DNA from 2 places in the Pedobacter ginsengisoli genome. Region 2 is predicted to be linked to the other one. Evidence: riboswitches for the same ligand, from Rfam matches in the RefSeq annotation. Region 2 holds a riboswitch; the other holds the start of a gene.
What was found. Region 2 has a riboswitch for cobalamin ahead of metE (5-methyltetrahydropteroyltriglutamate--homocysteine S-methyltransferase). Riboswitches for the same ligand answer to the same signal wherever they lie in the genome.
Positions count from the first base shown of each region.

Region 1 (10,982 bases), 2.7 Mb from region 2:
GACCGAGAACGTGTCTGGTTTGGTTATTCAGCTCCATTACCGGCATAATTACCCTATTTTTAAGTGCCTCGGTAACACCCCCCGTACCTACACCAATTTCACCTTGTAAGGCTGTAGTTTGTTGGAAGTCTGGATGGTTGTTATAAAGAATAATAGGGTTTTTATTAAGGAATGTATCTCTAAAAATCTCCTGATGCATTTTATACCAGGTCTCTGCATCCTGAGCAAATTTCTGAATCATCTTTTCATTTTTAAGATAATAATAGAGCTCGAAATGAGGAGTTTGAAGCACCTTAAACTTCTCATTTTTATACCGGACCTTATTCTGACCAAAGTATTGGGCCTGAACTGAAACAGCAGATATCATTATTAAGACTAGCAGTGGAATTAATCTTCTCAAAAATGTAGAGTTCATGATCATTGTATGGCTATTTTGTTATAATTTATTAAATATATGGGGCTACTGTTGTTCGTTTTTCTTTCTTTCTTTTTCCCTTTCCTTTTCTTCCTGACGTTGTTTTCTCTTTAACTGACGTTCTTCTTTTTTTGTTAGAGGGGCTTCAGCAGCTGGCTGAGGTTTAGCCGGCTCCGGCGTTTTATTTTCCTCAGGTTTAGGAACCACAATTTCTGGTTGAACAGGCTGTGTTTCTTCAACAGGAGGTACATCGAAGTTAGTTGAATCCACAGCCATACTATCTGTGCTGGTCGTGTCAACCGAATATCTTGGCGTAGGGCAGTCTATATCTCTTGTAATTTTGACTTTTGATTTAGGGAAGGGGCCCATTGTATATCCAGTACTTGGGTCTTTGTATACCTTTTCCATGAATTTTGCAAAGATAGGCAGGGCGGTTCTAGATCCCTCACCAGTTTCTCCATTCTTGAAGTGTGCGGTACGTTCATCACAACCAACCCAAACCCCGGTAACAAGGTCTTTTGTAACCCCCATGTACCATGCATCAACATAGTCAGATGAAGTTCCGGTTTTACCGCCAATCTGATTGTTGTTTTTCCAAAGATCCCATTCCCAAAGTGCTTGCGAAGTTCCTCCCGGTTCTTCCATACCACCTCTAAGCATGTACAGCATTAGCCATGCTATTTCTTCGGTAAGTGTTCTTTTTGTTTTTGGTTTAAATTCCTCAATGATATTGTCGTCCTGATCAGTAACCTTTTCTACAAGGATAGGCTCAGTTCTGATTCCTCCGTTTAAAAAGGTGCTGTATGCTTTAACCATTTCATATACAGTTACGTCATTCGGGCCAAGACTCACAGAAGGTACAGAAGCAAGATGGCTATCAATACCGCATTCATGAGCCCATTTTACCACATTTTCTGCACCTACTTTTTCAGTAACCTGAGCGGTAATTGTATTTACTGATTTAGCCATTGCCCAACGCAGAGACATTTCGCGATAGCTATTGCTCCAGTCTGCATTTCTAGGTTCCCAATATTCTGTTTTCCCATTTTCCTGGTAGGAGATGCGAACAGGTTTGTCGGTGAATTTATCGCAAGGACTCATTCCTGATTCTAAAGCAGCTAAATAAGCGAATGGCTTAAAGGTTGAGCCAGCCTGTCTCTTGGCTTGGTTTACGTGGTCGTACTTAAAAAACTTGTGGTCAATACCACCCACCCAAACTTTAATCTTTCCATTAAATGGATCCATGGTCATCATTCCGGTATTCATTATCTTACCATAATACCTAATAGAGTCCATGGTTGAAAAGAGAGTATCCCTGTCGCCCTTCCATGTAAAGATCTTCATCTTCTTTTTCTTATTGAAATAGGCTTCTATAGAATCGGGTGAATTGCTGAATTTCTTTTGAAGAAGCGCATATATAGGTAGGTTTTTCTTTGCGCGTTCTGGATAATCAACCTTTTTCTTTTCTGAATCTTCCCATGGATCTTCATTTCCCCAAACATTATAAAATCTTTTCTGAATGGTTTTCATTTGCTCTGAAACCGCTTCTTCGGCATATTTTTGAAGTTTGGAGTCTATTGTGGTATAAATTTTTAAACCGTCTTCGTAAAGGTCATATCCATTTTCTTCACACCATTTTTCAAGGTATTTATCAACTGCAGTTCTCAGGTAAGAATCACCATCGCTACCTTCATCAACACGGCCCTCTTTAAGCTTTATTGGTTTGTTTTTAAAACTGTCTAATTGCGCAGTATTGATATAGTTGTATTTATTCATCTGAGCAAGCGCAACATTACGTCTCTCTAATGCTCTTTCAGGGTTTTTTATAGGGTTATATAAACTAGTGCCTTTTAACATACCAATTAGCAAAGCTGATTCGGGTATATCAAGTTCATTTGCTTGCTTATCAAAGTATACACGTGCAGCTGTTTTAATTCCATAAGCATTATTACCAAAAGAAACCGTGTTCAGGTACATTGTAATAATGTCGTTTTTGGAGTAATTAGACTCCAGTTTTACAGCAGTAAGCCATTCTTTAAGTTTTGGTATAATTGTTCGCAATAGCGGGATATGACTTAAAAGTCCTTGTGATTTATTGTATCGTGTGCGATAAAGATTTTTTGCTAATTGCTGAGTAATTGTGCTGGCACCTCTTTTATCACCTGTTGCGGTGGAAATTCCGCTTGACAATAAGGAACGGAAATCGATACCCATATGGCTGTAAAAGCGTACGTCTTCAGTAGCTACAAGAGCGTTTATTACACTAGGTGCTATTTCGTTAAAGTTTACCGGGGTCCGGTTTTCTTTATAATAGCGGCCAATTAACTTGCCGTCGGCCGTGTATAGTTCAGAACCTACGCGAAGAGTAGGGGCTTTTATATCTTTATTAGAAGGAGAATAACCAAATAACCATAAAAAGTTAAGCTGCAGTGCACAAAAGAAGATAATGATACAAAAAAGAACTATGCTCGAATAACGAATATACTTATTGCGAATTTCTTTAAACATGTGATAAAGATGAAAAAAAACGTAAAACTGTTAATGTTAAATAGTGTTAAAACTTGCAGTGCAAATAAACACAATTAATTAATAAACTGGTTGATTTGATACTTGAAGTTGCTTTATTCTATTTAAAGTATAATTAAGTGTGTTAAAAGATTTATAAAACAATTGTTAATCAGGAAAATAAGAACATAAAAACAGTACTGGAAATGTATCGTTACTATGAATTTAGGCTTTATACGTCAAAAAACATAAACAAAGATAATAAATTGGAAATCCAAATTAATCATGACAATTCAGATTACCAGGTATAATTAAAGGTCAAATTATTTTATATTTAACAAAAACATGCGGCATTATGAAAGACGAAATAGAACAGTATTTTGCTACACCGGGAGTAAAAATTTCTCTTAAAAACTTTGATACCCGTTATAAGGGGAACCTTCAGAAAGAAGAGGGGAAGGAGAGACTGGAGGAAATTAAATTGAAACTGAGTGCTGCCCAGGAGACATTGTATGCAGAAAATACCCGCTCTGTGTTAATTATTTTTCAGGCGATGGATGCTGCCGGAAAAGATAGTGCCATACAGCATGTGATGTCTGGCTTAAATCCTCAGGGATGCCAGGTTTATAGTTTTAAGGCTCCAAACTCAGAGGAATATGATCACGATTTTTTATGGCGCCATTATAAGGCTTTGCCGGAAAAGGGAAGGGTAGGGATTCATAACCGGTCACATTATGAAAATGTATTGGTTTGTAAGGTGCATCCTGAATATGTACTTAACGAGAATATTCCAGGATATCAGGATGTGAAAAATATGAATGCTTCCTTCTGGAAAAAGCGTTATGAAAGCATCAGGAATTTTGAAAAACACTTAAATGAAAATGGAACTGCAATCATAAAAATTTTCCTGTATGTTTCTAAAGAAGAGCAAAAACAACGGTTTCTGGATAGAATAAATGATCCCGCTAAAAATTGGAAATTTTCTTCAGGTGATATTGAAGAGCGCAAATTATGGAAGCAATACATGACTGCTTATGAGGAAGCAATAACTGCTACTTCAACACAAGATGCTCCGTGGTATATTATTCCGGCAGATCAAAAGTGGTACGCCAGATTAGCAATTAGCCATATATTATCAGAAACATTTAAAAAGCTTAATCTTAAGTTCCCGGTTCTGGAAAAAGATGAAATGGAGAAACTGGACGAAATAAAAACGCAGCTGCTTAACGAAGCATAACTAATTATACTTCATCCTGAATTTTTTAAGATCGGGTGGCGTTTTATGTTTCTGTTCCAGTTCGTATTTATAGATGGTTTGGCCAAGGTTTTTCATAAATGGATAGCAAACGGAGTCGTATTCGTAATTGTTGTCGTTAAAAATACCATCATCATTAGATTGAACTACGGCTGTAAGAAAGAATTCGATATTGTTCTTAAAATCGACGAAATATGAGTTATCAATAATGAAACCATAAGAGTCGCCATATTTATTAAATATGCGGATGTTAGGATCAATTTGAGCGTTTTTGTCGCGGCCGTAATAGAGCATTTTTGAATAAGTTGGCCAAAATTCGTTAGCCTTATAGGCAGGATAATCACTTTCAGTGGGTAATTTACTCATATAAGTATAGATCAGCTTATAATTGTCTGCTGTTAAATTAAATCTTTCTTTTGCAGGGAAAGCTTCGGGATATATCAACTTTCGCATCATAGCCTGTTGATCGGAAATGCTAAAGGCATTTTTATTCTCCAAATTAAAAGGCTTATTCACCAGTTTATCTGTGCTGTCCAGGTAACCAACACCCATAAGGGTATTTGTTAATGATAAAGGATACTCTTTCGGATCATATTGTTCGGTCTGGCTGTATATTAATTTATCCTGATTGTAAAATTTAATAGGATTAGTATGTTTTGCAGTCTCACCTGCATCACCAATAGCCAGGCGGTTTAATATACGGCTATTGAAGAAACCGTATTTTTTTAGTTTGCTATTGATTTCAGCGCGACCAATAAATTCAAACAAACGGTTAAATGCATCGTTGTCGCTGGTAAGCAATATCTTTTTAATATAATGTTCAATAGAAGGTAGTCTATTTTTAGCTGTACTATCTGTTAGTACCTTTGTTTGCTTAACATAAGAGCTATCAGTAATCATCGCACTTTTAGCTGTTAACCCAGTTATTTTAAGCTCATTTATCTTTTCAAGTGCAAAAATTACCGCTGCCAGTTTAACCGTACTTGCAGGGTAAAAGTATCTATGGTCATCTAAGTTATAGCTATACGTTTTGAAAATGGGCTTATTCTTTGTGTTTCTGTTAATCTGAGTATAAAGGATCTGGATTTGATTTTTTTGAGGATGGTTTAATACTCCGGTAAAAAGTTCAGGGTTTTTATGCATCAATTGTGCTAATAGCATAGTGTCTGTTTTCTGGGCCATTGTATTCAGGCTAATCATTACTAGAAAAATAGAGGCAAACTTCATCATCTTAATAAGAATTGTAATGATAAATATAAGGATAAAAGAGGATTGAGAACGGTTTTTATCCAGAGTTAAATTTTATGCAAAATGATCTTAAAAAAACAATAAAAACAATACCTGTTTTTGGGTATTTTATTACCTTTATTATATTAATATGGCTTATATTTAACTTATAATTACAATCCCTATTATCGCTTTCGAAATATGAATCAAAACGCTCTTCTCCAAAATAAAATTAATGATGCTATAGCTAAAATTTCAGTAATATCAGATGAACTGCCGGGGGTTGTTATTGTGCACGACCTCAGAGACTGGTCGGTCGCCTGGATGTCTAAACGAGGATTGCAGCAACTGGGAGTTTCTCTTGAACACATTACCAGTATAACTGCAGAAGAATATTATGTTAGGTATTTTAATGGCGATGATGCTCAGGATTATGTGCCTAAGATACTTGGATTGATAGCACAAAATAACGATGAAGATTTATGTACTTTTTTTCAGCAGGTTCGTTTTTCTGATTCTAGTGACTGGCACTGGCATATGTCGAGCGTAAAGGTCTACTTAAGAGACGACGAAAATAAACCATTACTGGTAATAACGATAGCTTTGCCAATTGACTCGATGCATCATATGACTGTTAAGGCCTCGCGGTTACTCGATGAGAATAACTTTCTGCGTAATAACTATCATAATTTTACAAAATTAAGCTCCAGAGAGCGCGAAATACTTAGCTTAATGGCATTAGGGAAAACCTCTGCAGAAACTGCAGAGCAGCTTTTTATTTCCCCAAGTACTGTAGAAACCCACAGAAAAAACATCAAACAAAAATTAGATACAAACTCGTATTACGAAATCTGTCAGTATGCAAGGGCATTTGATTTAATATAGAAAAGCATTTAAGCTTGCTGAAAGCTATTTATTTAAGTACATTTGCATCGCTTTTGGTTCCCGATGCATTTTATTCGGGATTAAAAGGGAATACGGTGTAAATCCGTAACTGTCCCGCAGCTGTAAGCTTCATAACGGTGTTCAAATCAAGGCCACTTTTTCTGATCCTTTAAAAAAGGGGATTAAGGATTGGGAAGGCAGAATTACCGGAAGTAAGTCAGAAGACCTGCCATAAGTGGTAATATTTCATAGCTTTCGGGGATTGAAGCTTGGAGTGAGTGCTTATTTATTGTATTTCATTTCCTTGATCTAACTGTTTGCTGTGGGTAATAAACTCACAACAAAATGAGAAGAAGTAAAAACGCTGTTTTTGGCGTAAACTCTATTTTTTTTACTTTTCTAGCTATTATATGGCTGGGCATGTGTACTATGTCTCTTCAGTCGTTTGCCCAAACAGGCTCAACAAAACCAAATGAATCAGATTCTTTAAATCAGATTAATCAGCTTAGAGAGGTACAGATCAAGAAAATAAAGATCAGCAAAAGGCAAACTTCTTCAACTCCATTACAAATACTATCAGGAGCGGAGCTCGAAAAATTAAACAGCCTTTCTGTAGCAGATGCTGTTCGTTTTTTTTCAGGAGTACAGCTTAAAGACTATGGTGGCATTGGTGGTTTAAAAACAATTAATGTACGCAGCATGGGTACCAATCATACTGCCGTATTCTATGATGGTGTACAGTTGGGAAATGCACAAAACGGACAGGTAGACCTGGGTAAATTTTCATTAGATAATATTGAAGAGATAGAACTATACAACGGACAAAAGAGCTCTATTTTCCAATCTGCCAAAGGCTTCGCGTCAGCGAACTCATTGTATCTTAAATCGAAACAACCTGATTTTTCAGATGGAACTACCCAAAAAGTTCGTGCATCATTAAAAGGAGGGTCATTTGGCCTTATTGATCCATCGCTTTTATGGCAAAGTAAAATAAGTAATAATGTTTACAGCTCTTTAAGTGCAGAGTATAAAAATGCCAATGGCAAATATAAGTTCCGATCTACTAATGGCGTATATGATACTACTGCTGTAAGGAAGGATGGTGATATTGAAGCCATGCGATTAGAGTTGGGATTAAATGGAATGCTGTCTGACAGCAGTACATGGAAAGTAAAACTATATGGTTATAAAGACAATCAGGGGTTGCCTGGTGCAGTTGTGAACAATGTATTTTCATTTTCACAACGGATGTGGAATAAGAACTTTTTCGCACAATCTTCTTATGAAAAGAATGTAGGCAAATACAGTTTGCTGGCAACAGCCAAATACGCAAGTGATAACCTACGTTATCTAGATCCGGATAGGGTAACTGTTAATGGATTGCTTGAAAACAATTTTCATCTGCAAGAAATATATGTATCATTAGCCAATAAGTTAAAAATCACCAATTATTGGGATGTCGTATTGTCTACAGATTATCAGCGGAACGACTTAAACGCAGACCTTTATCGCTTTTCATATCCGGTAAGAAACACCATATTAACTGCTTTGGCTACCCAGTTTCATTTTGCAAAATTTGATATTCAGGCCAATTTATTAAGTACACTAAAATACGATAAAACGCAAAGCGGCCCTGCCGACGTAGATAGAAATGAGCTAACGCCTACAGTTATGGTATCGTGGCAACCCTTTGATCAGAAAGAGTTTAGGTTGCGATCATTCTATAAAAGCATTTTCAGGATGCCAACCTTCAACGATCTTTATTACACTTATTACGGGTTTATAGTTTTAAAACCAGAGTATACAAAACAATATGATTTGGGCTTTACCTATATAAAAGGATATGACAATAAAGTTTTAAGTCAGTTCTCTATACAAGCAGATGCATATTATAACAATGTGAAAAATAAGATAGTTGCAGTGCCTGGTAACAATCAGGCAAGGTGGAGTATGCAAAACCTTGGGCAGGTCGAAATCAAAGGTATAGATGTAAACATACAATCTGTATGGCAAATTACTAATACTATAAGTTTTACTTCAGGGCTTACTTACACCTACCAAAAAGCAATTGATTCCGATCATGCTTCACCAAGCTATAAGGATCTGATTCCGTATACGCCTATACATAGTGGATCATTTCTTGCGAGTGCAACCTACAAAAACCTTTCTATGAATTACAGTTTCATTTATATAGGAGAGCGTTACAATCAAAGTACAAATAGTATATATAACTACGTTCAACCTTGGTATACACACGATATGGCCTTGCATTATAATGTAAAAGTAAACAGAAAGGAAGTTCGTTTTACTGCCGAGGTTAACAATTTGCTGAACCAGGATTACGAAGTAATCACGAATTTCCCGATGCCTGGTCGCTATTATCGTTTTGGATTAAACTACAACTATTAGGCAGATGAAAACGAACAAATTGCTCAATATAATTAGTTTAGGAATACTAGTTGCTTTTTTAGGACTTACAGTATCGTGCCGGAAAGACCTTAAACCGGTTCCTGAACAGCGGGAGACCCTTTTACCTCCTGATCCGTCTGCACAGGTTAAAGGTTTTTATATTGTAAATGAGGGCAATATGAATATGAATAAGGCCTCTTTGGATTATTTGGACTATACTACCGGAATTTATAGGCGAAACATTTATAATGAAGTAAATCCGGAAATTGTAAAGGGATTAGGTGATGTTGGAAACGATATTGCCATTTATGGTTCTAAACTTTATGTGGTGGTAAATGTATCCAATAAAGTTGAAGTTCTGGATGTTAAAACCGGCAAGCGCATTAAGCAAGTTAACATTACCAATTGCCGGTACATTACATTTAGTAATGGCAAGGCTTACGTGAGCGCATACCTGGGTACAGTAGGGGATCCTAATGCGCCACAGGGAATTGTAGCTCAGATTGACACTGCAACATTAACAGAGGTAAAAAGAGTGGATGTAGGCCGACAACCTGAAGAAATGGCTGTAGTTGGCCAAAAGCTTTATGTTGCAAATTCAGGCGGGTATAGCCCGCAGAAATACGAAAGAACTGTTTCTGTTATAGATCTGAACTCATTTACTGTAACAAAACAAATTGACGTGGCTATTAACCTGCATAGGTTAAAGGCTGATAAATATGGTGATCTATACGTAACCTCAAGAGGGAATTATTACGATATACCTTCAAAAATGTTTGTAATAGATACTAAAACAGATCAGGTTAAAAAGACTTTTAACATTGCTGTAAATAACCTTGCTATTGATGGGGATATTGCTTATTACTATGGCTCTGAATGGAACTATAACGAAGCCAAATACACAATAACTTATGGGATGCTTAACGTTAAAGACGAGGTGTTGTTAGATAAGCAATTCATAACCGATGGTACAGATAAAGCAATAACCATTCCTTATGGTATAGCAGTTCATCCTATAACTAAAGATGTTTTAGTTACCGATGCCCGAAATTATGTATCGCCGGGTACACTTTACTGTTTTGATCCGGCGGGGAAAAAGAAATGGTCGGTTACTACCGGAGATATTCCGGCTCACTTTGCATTCGTATATAAATAACCATATTAAAAATGAGATTCAATCAAAAAAATGTTCTTGGTCTTTCATCGATTATCCTTTTTCAGCTTTGTTTAAGTTCATGTTCAAAGGAAAAAGCAGTTGATGAAGACATTTATATTCCGCGTCCCGTAACAAGTACCAGCAGTAAATTCATTAATAAAATATATGAATATCAGCCAGCTCCCGGTCAATTTATTAATGAGTCATTAGGAAGTCCGGATGGTGCACAGAAAATTATAGGTGATGTTAAAAATACCAGCCTTGTATCTTTAGGGGCTTTTGGAGGCTTCATTGTTTTTGGTTTTGATCATTCTATTCTTAATAATGAAGGCAATGACCTTGCTATTTACGGAAATCCTTTAGGACCAATACAACAATGGTCTGAACCAGGAATTGTTCAGGTTAGTCAGGATAAAAATGGAAATGGTTTGCCTGATGACGAATGGTATGAGCTTGCCGGAAGTGAGCATAGCTCTGTAAGTACTATTAAGAACTATGAAATCACTTATTATAACCCAAAGGCGACTGCAAATGTTACCTGGAAAGATAACCAAGGAAAGACAGGAAGTGTTGATGTGAACAGATTCCATAATCATAACTACTATCCGCTATTTGCTGAAAATCAGGATAGTGTCAAATTCAAAGGTACCTTACTGAAATCTACATGGGGTACCATAGGAAGCATTTTTGTAAACAGTGCATTTGAATGGGGTTATACAGATAGCTATTCAACTGGCGACGATTATGCCACTAAACGTTATAACTCGTTCGACTTGTCGAATGCAATTGATAAAAACGGTAAAGCAATAAGCCTTAATGCTGTTGATTTTATAAAAGTTTATACCGGTCAAAATGAAAAAGGCAATACTTTACTAGGCGAAATATCTACAGAAGTAGGGGGAGCAGCAGATTTAAATATAAAATAACCAACATATCAGAATAAAAAACTAATAATAACATAAAACACAATAAAAATCATGAATCAATCATTACTTAACTATAGAAAGCCAGCTTTTTTTGCAATTCTTGGCTGTGTATTAGGATTAGCATCCTGTAAAAAAGATAAACTTCCGGCAATAGATCCGCGACCAGTTTCTACAAATGGTTTGTATGTATTATGCGAGGGATCT
Region 1 covers NZ_CP024091.1:2,245,935-2,256,916, reverse strand. The annotation lists gene CPT03_RS09310 (basic secretory protein-like protein) at 1-367, opposite strand, end outside; gene CPT03_RS09305 (penicillin-binding protein 1A) at 461-2,923, opposite strand; gene CPT03_RS09300 (polyphosphate kinase 2 family protein) at 3,276-4,157, shown strand; gene CPT03_RS09295 (serine hydrolase) at 4,158-5,405, opposite strand; gene CPT03_RS09290 (response regulator transcription factor) at 5,604-6,287, shown strand; cobalamin riboswitch at 6,325-6,536, shown strand; gene CPT03_RS09285 (TonB-dependent receptor) at 6,633-8,696, shown strand; gene CPT03_RS09280 (YncE family protein) at 8,701-9,852, shown strand; gene CPT03_RS09275 (PKD domain-containing protein) at 9,864-10,778, shown strand; gene CPT03_RS09270 (YncE family protein) at 10,830-10,982, shown strand, end outside.
Region 1: it holds a riboswitch for cobalamin, as region 2 does, so the genes downstream of both, CPT03_RS09285 (TonB-dependent receptor) here and metE (5-methyltetrahydropteroyltriglutamate--homocysteine S-methyltransferase) in region 2, are expected to answer to the same signal.

Region 2 (10,982 bases):
CTCTGGTAACTAAAAATATAAGAGCCGATATGGTAAGCAAAGTGCAGGTTTACAATCAGAAAAGTGAACAGGCAAAGCTCACAGGTATTGAAGATGGTGTAAAAGTTAAGACAATCAACGTTGTACTTACCGAGGATAAGAAAAAGGGTCTTTTTGGCAAAGCCGATGCAGGTTATGGCACAGATGATTATTATACAGCCCAACTTATGGCTAATAAATTCAGTCCTAAACAGAAGGTCTCCGTGTATGGGAATATCGGCAATACCGGAAAGGTAGGGCTGAGTGGAGAAGACAACAACAAATTCGGTGATGGATATAGCCAGGGTGATTATGGGGGCAATGGAATTCCCCTGGCGCGTGACGCCGGTGCACATTATAATAATAAATGGAATAAAGACAATCAGTCTATCAACGTGAACTATAAAGCTGGCGCATTAACTACAGATGCCGTTTCCAGTACCATAAGTCAAAACAATCTGCCGGGTAATTTTAACACAAGCAGCAGGAATGGTGTAAATCACCGCTACAACTTTAACCAGTCCTTCAATGGCAGATTTAACTCTAAAATTGATTCAACAGCAGATATTAGTACTAATATTAATGCATACCGTGCTGAAGGCAACAACAAAAGTTATCAGACGGGTTCGACCTTGCGAGGCAATGGCGTTCTACAAAATACAAACACAAATTCAACAATAGGTGAGAACATGTTTGAATCCTTTGCTGCGAACGCAAGGTATACAAAAAGATTTAAAAAGAAAGGCAGAAGTATTTCCATTAACACAGGTGGCTCTTTGGATCGGAGTAATAGCAAAAACAATCAGAAGTCGGAATTGAAATATTATAATGAATTGGGTGTGTTAGACAGCACAAGTACCATCGATCAGTTTAAGCCCTATATTTCCAATGCGAACAGGCTCTCAGCTGGTTTTTCGTACACCGATATGCTGACTAAGGCTATTTCGATTACCGCAGGATATAATTTTTCCAGAAGTATCACCACAAACGACCGAAGATCTTTTAATCTATCAGGTGCCAACCGGTACGAAGAGCTTGATTCTGCATTCAGCAGTGATTTTAAGTTAGTAAATCTCTCAAGTTTATACAGCTTAAGTGCAAATTATTCATCAGGCAAGTTATCCGCAGGTGCAAGTACCAGTCTTGCAGATGCCAGCTATAAACAGGAGGATCAATTTATTGATTTTGTGATGAACCGCAAGTTCATCAACCTCCAGCCAGGGGCCTATCTGAGATATCAGTTAAGCAAGGCGGCATCACTCTCCTTAGACTATAATGGAAACACTAACCTGCCCTCCTCCTATCAATTACAGCCACTACGTCAGAACAGTGATCCGCTAAACATAAGTCTGGGCAACCCGGATTTGAAATCTTCCTTCAGCAACCGTTTTTCTTATAATTATAGGGTCTACCAACCAACGCGTGACCAGGGAATCAATTTTAACGGAAATTACAGCTTTACAACTAATGCCATTGTAAGTAACAGAGTTACTGATTCAGCTGGTGTAAACACGCTGAGCTACTCAAACCTACGCGGTGGCAAGCCCAGTTACTGGAATATGTACGCTGAACTATATGGACATGCAACCAAGCTTGATTTTATACTTTACATTAGCCTCAACGTTAATGGGAATGCCTATTTTAACTATGTAAACAATACATTGAACAAGACCAGTACAGTAGAATATAAACCACAAATCGACATAGGGAAAAATACAGCAACCTATTCCTATGGTTTCAGTATAGGATCAAATTATGTGGTCAGCTCATCATCGCTGCAATCTGTAAATAATAACAGAAAAGGTTTTTTTAGCAATGCTAGCTTTTACACCAAACTACCCAATAACTTCTTTATAGGAGCGGATGCTCAATACAACTACATGGCAAAAAACCGATTGTTTAACCGCAATTTTGAGCGGCTCATTGCCAATGCTTATTTTGGAAAAAATTTCCTTAAAGAGGAAAACCTGAAACTGACAATTAGGGGAAATGACCTATTTAATCAAAATACAGGATATGAACGTTACAGTTCAGCAGATGGCTTTACTGAGTCAAGAAATACAACCATTCGCAGATATTTCATTCTATCCTTAACCTGGGACTTTACAAAGTTTGGTAAATCACTTCAAAAACAACAACCATGAAACAGTTAGTTATTTTGCTGATTTGCATATTCACAACAAAAAGTATTTATGCTCAAAATAAACACTTTATTACCAGTGGGGTAATAGAATTTGAGCGAACCATGAATATGTTTGCGCTGGTCAAAAAAAAGGTGACAAAACACAGTATGGAGAATAAAGCTTACTATGAAAAGTACTTGCAAACTGAGCCTCAATTCAGGGTACTGAAGAGTAGTTTGACCTTTAATACCGGTAGTTCTCTTTTTACGCCCGTGGCCGCAAAAAATGTTCATTGGTGGTATGATACCCCAATGGCAAATCAGGTCAATATTGTATTTTCTGACTTGAAAAATGGAACGAGCACCATTCAAAAAGAATTCTATGAACGTACTTATCTTGTGAAGGATAACTTACGGAAAATTAAATGGAAAATAACTGAGGAAACACGAATAATTGCTGGTTATGAATGCCGGAGAGCCAACGGGCTGATGCTCGATTCTATCTACGTAGTTGCTTTTTATACAGAAGAGATTCATGTACCAGGTGGTCCTGAATCCTTCAACGGACTGCCGGGAATGATTCTGGGTATTGCTGCTCCACATGAAAATGTGACCTGGTTTGCAACCAAGGTTACAGAAACTAACGTTGAGCCGAAAAACATTGAGCCGCCAAAAAAGGGCAAGGCAGTAAATAATGAACAAATGCATGAAGAGATTATGAAAGCTTTAGCCAACCAGGGAGACCATGCAATTGTTCAACTTAAAGGGCTTTTGTTATAACATTTCCAACTTGCGTACTTTCCTTAAAAACTAATATTATGTGTATTTTTTATTTCTGCCATAACAAAAGTACTGTGGGTACTCCCTATACTTTCAACTGAGCCCAGTTTGTTAAAAACAAAATCCTGATAATGCTTCATGTCCCTTGCATACACTTTTAGGATAAAATCATAATCGCCCGAAATATTATAGCACTCCACCACTTCATCAATTTCAAGAATGTCGGCTACAAAGTGATGGCCTATTTTTTTGTCGTGCTGTTTAAGTTTGATATTGCAAAAAACAATGAATCCTTGATTGAATTTCTCTGCATCCAAAATCGCAATATACTTTTTGATGTATCCGTTATTCTCTAATCTTTTCATCCGTTCAAAAACCGGTGAAGGAGAAAGATTTACCATCGCTGCCAGCTCTTTATTTGTATGTTTTGCATTGTTAGCCAATATCTTCAGGAGCAATAAATCTGTTTCGTCTAATTCGTTCATAGAATATTTTTCTTTGTGACGAGTAAAAATAATGTATTATCAGCAAAAAACACCAAAACAAATAACAAAACCAGACAATATATCTAAATATCATCTTCTGAAAAGATATATAATCTTCAAATGTATCTTTGTTAAAGTTTAAAACTGATTTGTAATAATTAAAGTTCTTTACATATTTCAACCATCGGAAAAGGTTTTACTTAGCTGTAAATTAATAGGGAACTGTGTGTAAATCACAGACTGTCGCGCAACTGTAAGTAACAGATCAAACTGTTATAAGTCAGACCCCTGCCTGCTCTGCATGCTGAAATCATAAAGGGCCTTTTACAATGATTATTAACCATTTAAAAAGTTGAAAAAAATGTTAACACAAAATCTGGGTTACCCGCGCATTGGTAGCCAAAGACAACTAAAAAAAGCCTGCGAACAATATTGGGCAGGTAAAATTGACCTTATAGAATTGAATAAGGTAGCCCGTACCATAAAAGAGCAAAACTGGCAAACCCAATTAGAATCAGGAATCGATTTGATCCCATGTAACGATTTCAGTTATTACGATCAGGTATTAGATACCAGTTTACTGTTGGGTGTTATTCCGCAGCGTTACGCTCCAGTACTTTCGCAAGTAAAAGACAATAATGAGATTGATCTTTATTTTGCTATGGCACGTGGCTATCAGAAAGACGGCCTTGACATTACCGCCATGGAAATGACCAAATGGCTAGATACCAATTATCACTATATAGTTCCTGAATTTACGGCGAACCAGCAATTCAAAATTTTCAATGAGAATATATTTGGCGAATACAACAGCGCTAAACAATTGCTTGGAGACAAAGCAAAGCCAGTATTAGTTGGCCCGGTAAGTTATTTACTAATAGGCAAAGAAAAAGAACAAGGATTTGAAAGAGTTGACCTGATCAGAAATCTTGTTCCGGTTTATATAGAAATCATCAACCGCCTGAAACAACAAGGCGCCTTATGGGTGCAGCTAGACGAACCTTGCCTGGCATTAGACCTTTCTAAAAAGGAGAAAGAAGCATTTGATTACGCTTATCGTGCCATTGCCAATCGCGTAAGTGGTATTAAACTGCTTGTTGCCACTTATTTCGAGGCCTTGCTAGACAACACTGAGTTGGCCGTAAATCTTCCGGTTACTGCATTACATATTGACCTGGTACGTGCACCTGAGCAATTGGATGAAGTGCTTGCGCTGATTCCAGATAATCTGCAACTCTCTGTAGGTGTAGTAGATGGACGTAATGTTTGGAAAAACGACTATGAAAAGTCATTATCTTTAATCAATAAAGCAGTTGAAAAACTAGGTGCAAACCGCGTGATCATTGCTCCATCGTGCTCACTGCTGCACAGCCCAATTGACCTGGAACTGGAAACTGCGATTGACCCTGAAATCAGAAACTGGATGGCTTTTGCCAAACAAAAACTAACTGAAGTAAGCGAAATCCGTCAGATTGCTGAAGGAAATACTACTCTGCTTGAAGCCAATAAAGAAGCTATTAAAAGCAGACGATCATCACAAAAAGTACACAAGCAAGTAGTTAAAGATCGTATTGCAGCGATCAGTGAAGCCGATGCAACTCGTAACAGCCAGTTTCCTATACGCCAGCGCTTACACCACGAAAGATTTAATTTCCCGGCTTTTCCAACAACAACCATCGGATCATTTCCGCAAACTGACGATATCCGTCAACTACGCGCAAAGTTCAAAAAAGGTGACCTTACACTTGAACAGTATGATCAGGCAATAGAACAGGCTACCATAGATGCCATCCGCTGGCAGGAAGAGATTGGCCTGGATGTGTTGGTTCATGGCGAGTTTGAGCGCAACGACATGGTTGAATACTTTGGTGAGCAGCTAGATGGCTTCCTGTTTACTAAAAATGGATGGGTACAAAGTTATGGCAGCCGCTGTGTAAAGCCACCGGTAATTTATGGTGATGTAAGCCGCCCTGAAAACATGACTGTACGATGGAGCAAATTTGCCGCTGCACAAACTGATAAACCAATGAAAGGAATGCTTACCGGCCCGGTAACGATCCTGCAATGGTCATTCGTCCGCGACGATCAGCCACGTGAAACTACAACCAACCAGATCGCCTTTGCAATCCGAGATGAAGTATTGGCATTGGAAGAAGGGGGAATTGGCATAGTTCAGATTGATGAGGCTGCTATCCGCGAAGGCCTGCCATTAAGAAAAGCCAAGCATCCGCATTATCTTAACTGGGCAGTAAAAGCTTTCCGCATTACAGCAAGTGGTGTGCAGGATAAAACCCAGATCCACACCCATATGTGCTATAGCGAGTTCAATAACATAATTGAACATATCGCAGCAATGGATGCTGATGTGATCACCATTGAAACTTCCAGATCACAAATGGAGCTATTGCAGGCCTTTGCTCATTTCGAATATCCAAACGAGATTGGCCCGGGTGTATACGACATCCACTCGCCACGTGTACCAACTACCGGCGAGATGGCTTCATTACTTGCTAAAGCGGCTGATTTATTACCTGCACGTAACCTTTGGGTTAATCCAGACTGTGGTTTAAAAACCCGAAAATGGCCTGAAACAAAAGCAGCGCTCGAAAACATGGTTGCAGCCGCTAAACAGGCCCGCGAACAGATCAGCGTAGAAAGTATATTATAATTACTATAATACTGCAGGCGTTAAAACTGCCTGCAGTATAAATTATAAACGCCCAAACATATGTTCCTAGATAAGATCAAATCCGGTCAGTCCGGAATTTTAACTTATGGTATCACCCCACCAAAATCAGAAACAAGTCCGGAGAGAGTTGCCGAAATTGCCAATAGAACCATGGCACGGCTTATCCCTTTGGATATTGATGCACTAATTGTATACGATGTGCAGGATGAATCGGCCCGGACTTCTGAAGAAAGACCTTTTCCTTTTTTGAATGCTTACGATCCGTTCACCTTTGCCAGTAAATATCTCGGAGATTTTGAAATCCCCAAAATCATCTACCGCCCTGCTGGTAAGTTTTCGGCAAAGGAACTTTCCAATTGGCTAAATGATTTGCATGAGTACGGCTTTTATCCCGTTTTTGTTGGCGTACCAGCACCTGATTTTCCCGTTAAAATTAGCTTGACTGATGCATACGATTTATGGCGAACACACGAAAAACACTCTGTAATAGGAGCCGTAACTATACCCGAAAGACATGAAGTATTAAAAGATGAAGACAAACGTATATTAGGCAAGGCAGCTTGTGGGGTATCCTACTTTATATCCCAATGCATATTTAATGTTGATTACGCAAAAAAAGTGGTTGATGACTTGTGCCAAACCTGCCGCGAACACCAGACCGTACCACCCACTATAATTTTTACACTTACAGCCTGTGGTTCAGTCAAAACCCTGCATTTTATGGAGTGGCTTGGCATACATATTCCGGATCAGCTGAAAGAAGAGCTAAGGCATACAGATAATATGTTGGAAAAATCAGTCAGCGTTTGCCTTGATATCGCTACTGAACTCATTGCATTTTGCGCTGAACGCTGCGTACCATTTGGATTTAATATTGAAAGCGTAGCTATAAGAAAAGATGAAATTGAAGCATCAATTCAAATGGTAAATCAAATTGCTGAAATGCTGGAGCAGAAAGGTATTCGAAAAACGGCAGCTGTACCAGTACAAAAAGTGATTAGACTGTAATAAATTCACATCAATTCAGTAATGAGTCTATGTTTTCATCGAAAAAATATGGACTTTGATGAAACAACACCTACTGGCACTGTACATCTTACCTAAACTCATGCTATTTGAAATAAAATAATGTAACCTGTTATTTAAATTGGTATCATTATTCATATTTTTACTACCAATTGAGAAACTAGTTGAAATGAAAAGAAAACTATCATTAATTGAAGGAACCATGTATGCAGGTGGCCAAACAGCAGTAAATGTTGTTTCTTCTGTTAAAATTAAAGGCTCAATTCAAGAATCTGGCTTGCATGCCGCATTGCTGAAAATTCAAAATCGTCATTCTTTATTAAGTTGTAATATCGAAGATGAGGCAGGCATACCCTACTTTATTGAACAGAATCCGGCTCAAAGAATTGATGTACGCATAGTTAACCGACAAACAGATAAAGATTGGGAAAGGGAATCGATAACAGAATGCCTCACTCCCTTTAACACCAGGAATGATACTTTGGTGAGGCTGGTATGGCTAAAATCAGAAGATTTTTCTGATCTGATCATTGTAGGTCATCATTGCATATGTGATGGCAAATCAATTCTGAACCTTTTAGATGAAACATTGTCTTTGTTAGACGATCCGGAAAAAGAAATAGGCACCTATAAATCTTTTTCGTCTATTCAGGATTTTATTCCTGCCGAAATCAGGAACAGTAAGGCCAATAGGTTAAAGATTCAATTATTTTCTAAAGTTGCAAAACTTGCTTTACTGGCTGTTGCCTTTAAAAAAGAGATTAAAAGAGAAAAGCCATTTTTTTTACATTGGAAACTTAGCAAGGAAGAATCATCCCTAATTATTGAAAAATGCAAAGCCGAAGATTCTTCTGTACATGATGCACTAAGTGTGGCCTTTTTAAAAGGATTTAAAGAAATTAAAACCATAAAATCGTACTCCAGGCTTTATTGCGCTGTAGATATGCGTAAATTCCTCCCTGAGGTCAAAAGCAATATGCTCTTTGCCTTTCCGGCAATGGTTGGGCTAAATCTGACGAACAAAAAAAACAATGATTTTTGGAGCCAGACCCGGGATTTTAAAGATGACCTGGCTAGAAAAATTGGGGACATGGATGTAAACACTGTATTGTTGTATAGTGAGTGCCTGTTACCTTCATTACCAAGAATGACCAGATATGCAAAAGCAGATAAAGGAGCTCATGATTTTACGCTTTCGAATATGGGAAAAGTAAACATCAGCGAAAAATATGGTGCATTGGAAATCGAATCGTTACAATCTCCTTCAACTATTTTTCCCTTTGGTAATCCAACAACGCTATTCACAACTTATTTTAAGGGGCAAATTGACTTCATATTTACTTCGGATGAGCATTTTATAAGGCATGAAGATGTACTAACCTTAAAAAAGACTGCGATAAATATGATTATATCTTAATGATGATTAATCCTGCTTTTTCAGATGCTTTAACATCGTAACCAATTACCTTAATTTCATCTATAAAATAATTGGTACAACACCCGCCAGAACCTTCTCTTATATTTACTTCCATGGGTATCACTACATCAGCACCAACTTTTAGTATAATTTTACGACTCTTTTCACTATCTATACTAATATTAAATATGTTAATATTATTTTCTGAAATAAAGTTCAAATAAACGGCTTGGTTAGCCTCATCGGTTAACTGAATACTTTTTGAATCATACTTTTTAGAGGTAAATACATTTACTCCGGTTTCAGAATCAATGAGTTCAACAGAAAAAACCGGGGGACCGGTTACGCAAGCTATCCCATCACAACGATCGCATCCATTCATTAGTAGAATGATGAAAACGGAGGCAATCATAAAAATGTTTCTCATAAAGAGCGTTATAAAGCGGTAAATATTACTTCAATATAGCCACATTTTTTAATCTGCGCGAAATAAATGATTAAGTTAATTATTTATTTATATTTAGAAAACGTTGAAAATCACTGAAATGTAAATATGAAATTACTAAAACTAATCGCCCTCTCTGCAATAACTTTAGCGTCCTGCTCTCCAAAGCCCGATGCCAAGAAAAGCGCACCAGCACAATCTATAAATGGCACATGGAAACTTGTATCGGCAAAAGTTATCACTAAAGGCGATACCCTCAGTACTTTCCCGGTCGAAAACCAAGAGATGATTAAAGAGTTTAATGGTACTCATTTTGCCTTTTTTAAGCATGACATTAGCAAAGGAAAGGGCAAAGAAGCCACCTTTGATGCAGGTAGTGGCACATACACATTAAATGGCGATAAATACGAAGAACATCTGCAATATTGCAGCTTTAGAGATTGGGAAAACCTCAAATTCAGTTTTACGGTAAAAATCAGCAATGATACGCTGGTGCAACGTGGCATTGAAAAAATAGATAGCCTGAATGTTAACCACGAGATTGTAGAAACCTACGTTAGGTTACCTTTATAAGCATAAAATTCTATTCTTTATTTTAATTGGTAAGCCATTATACTCTTCTTAAAGAAAGTAGGGATATAAACTATTTTTTTAACCGGATCGTAGCCAATGTCTGCAGTATTCTTTTTTTCAAGATGTGTATCTAGCAATAATTCTGAAGTACCGTTAGCAAATACATAGAACACATAGCCACCCCAACATGAAAACAAGAAATCGCCATTCCCAATAGGCTCAATTCCATCGCCTCCATAAGGTAAACCTGCTACCTTAATCATCTCCTTTTTTGCATTGGCCTTTAAAAGGTTTTTGCCACCTCCGGCTATATATAGATCGTCGCTAACTGCTTTAAGTCCGTTTACACCGTCTATATTTTCCATGTAAACAACATCTTTATTTTTTATGAGCTGATGAATTCGTTTTGTCTGCGAATCTGAAACATATACTACGCCTTTATCGCTAACGGTAACATCATTTAAAAATTTAGCCCCTTCTATAGGTATGGTAAGCTCAACTTTACTTTTCGGAATATCAATAACCACTACATCAGTCAAATCGGCAACGTACATTTTATTGCCATATATAGCCATCCCCTTTGGCGAATTAAGGCCTGTAACCCAATCCAGATTAATTACTTTACCATTCATGTCCAGTTTCCCTATCCCCCCAATCCCATCTTTATCATTCGCACTATTTCCCATTATTGCTACATACAATACGCCGGCCTTAGTATCGGGCAATACAGATTCAGGCATATTAATTATACTGTCTGTTTCCCATATTTTTTCCAGTTTGTGCTGTGCGTTAACACATAAACCTAACAACATTATAAACGATAAACTCAAAAATTTCTTCATACAATTTCTTTAAAATAACTGCTTTGCCAATGAAATTACATAAAAACCAACACATTAGATGTAAAATTTTTATGTTTCATATTTCTTTTTTTACATTACGACTTTACTAAATCGAGTTAATTATCTGTTTATTTGTATTTATTAATTAAATAAACACACAAATTTAATCTTCTTTGTTATGCTGCTTAGCATCTTAAACTCCGTTTTTTGCGTCGCGTTTATACTTTTCGCGTATGTAAACCTTAATGATAAAGATTCATGGCTTTGGGTGCCTATCTATATGGTGGCTTCCATTTGTTGTGGATTTGCCATTTTTAATCTTTTTTATCCTATCGTATACCTTGTTGCCATATCTTTCTATCTTATTTACGCAATCATCCTGTTTTTTGCTAAAGACGGAGTGCGCGACTGGATAATAAAGTACCGACGCCCAAGCTTAGTTGAGAGTATGCAGGCCACCAAGCCTTATATTGAGAAAGCCAGAGAGTTTTTTGGTCTGCTGATTATAAGTGGTGCACTGGCTATAAACTATTTTGTGGCTATCAATTTATAAAAAAAGAACATCATGCTTTTGATAGATATAGA
Region 2 covers NZ_CP024091.1:4,931,715-4,942,696, reverse strand. The annotation lists gene CPT03_RS20765 (TonB-dependent receptor) at 1-2,162, shown strand, start outside; gene CPT03_RS20760 (GLPGLI family protein) at 2,159-2,920, shown strand; gene CPT03_RS20755 (Lrp/AsnC family transcriptional regulator) at 2,944-3,405, opposite strand; cobalamin riboswitch at 3,580-3,716, shown strand; gene metE (5-methyltetrahydropteroyltriglutamate--homocysteine S-methyltransferase) at 3,767-6,073, shown strand; gene CPT03_RS20745 (methylenetetrahydrofolate reductase) at 6,134-7,102, shown strand; gene CPT03_RS20740 (condensation domain-containing protein) at 7,290-8,537, shown strand; gene CPT03_RS20735 (hypothetical protein) at 8,527-8,964, opposite strand; gene CPT03_RS20730 (lipocalin family protein) at 9,091-9,555, shown strand; gene CPT03_RS20725 (ATP-binding protein) at 9,573-10,397, opposite strand; gene CPT03_RS20720 (transmembrane 220 family protein) at 10,576-10,950, shown strand; gene CPT03_RS20715 (EboA domain-containing protein) at 10,963-10,982, shown strand, end outside.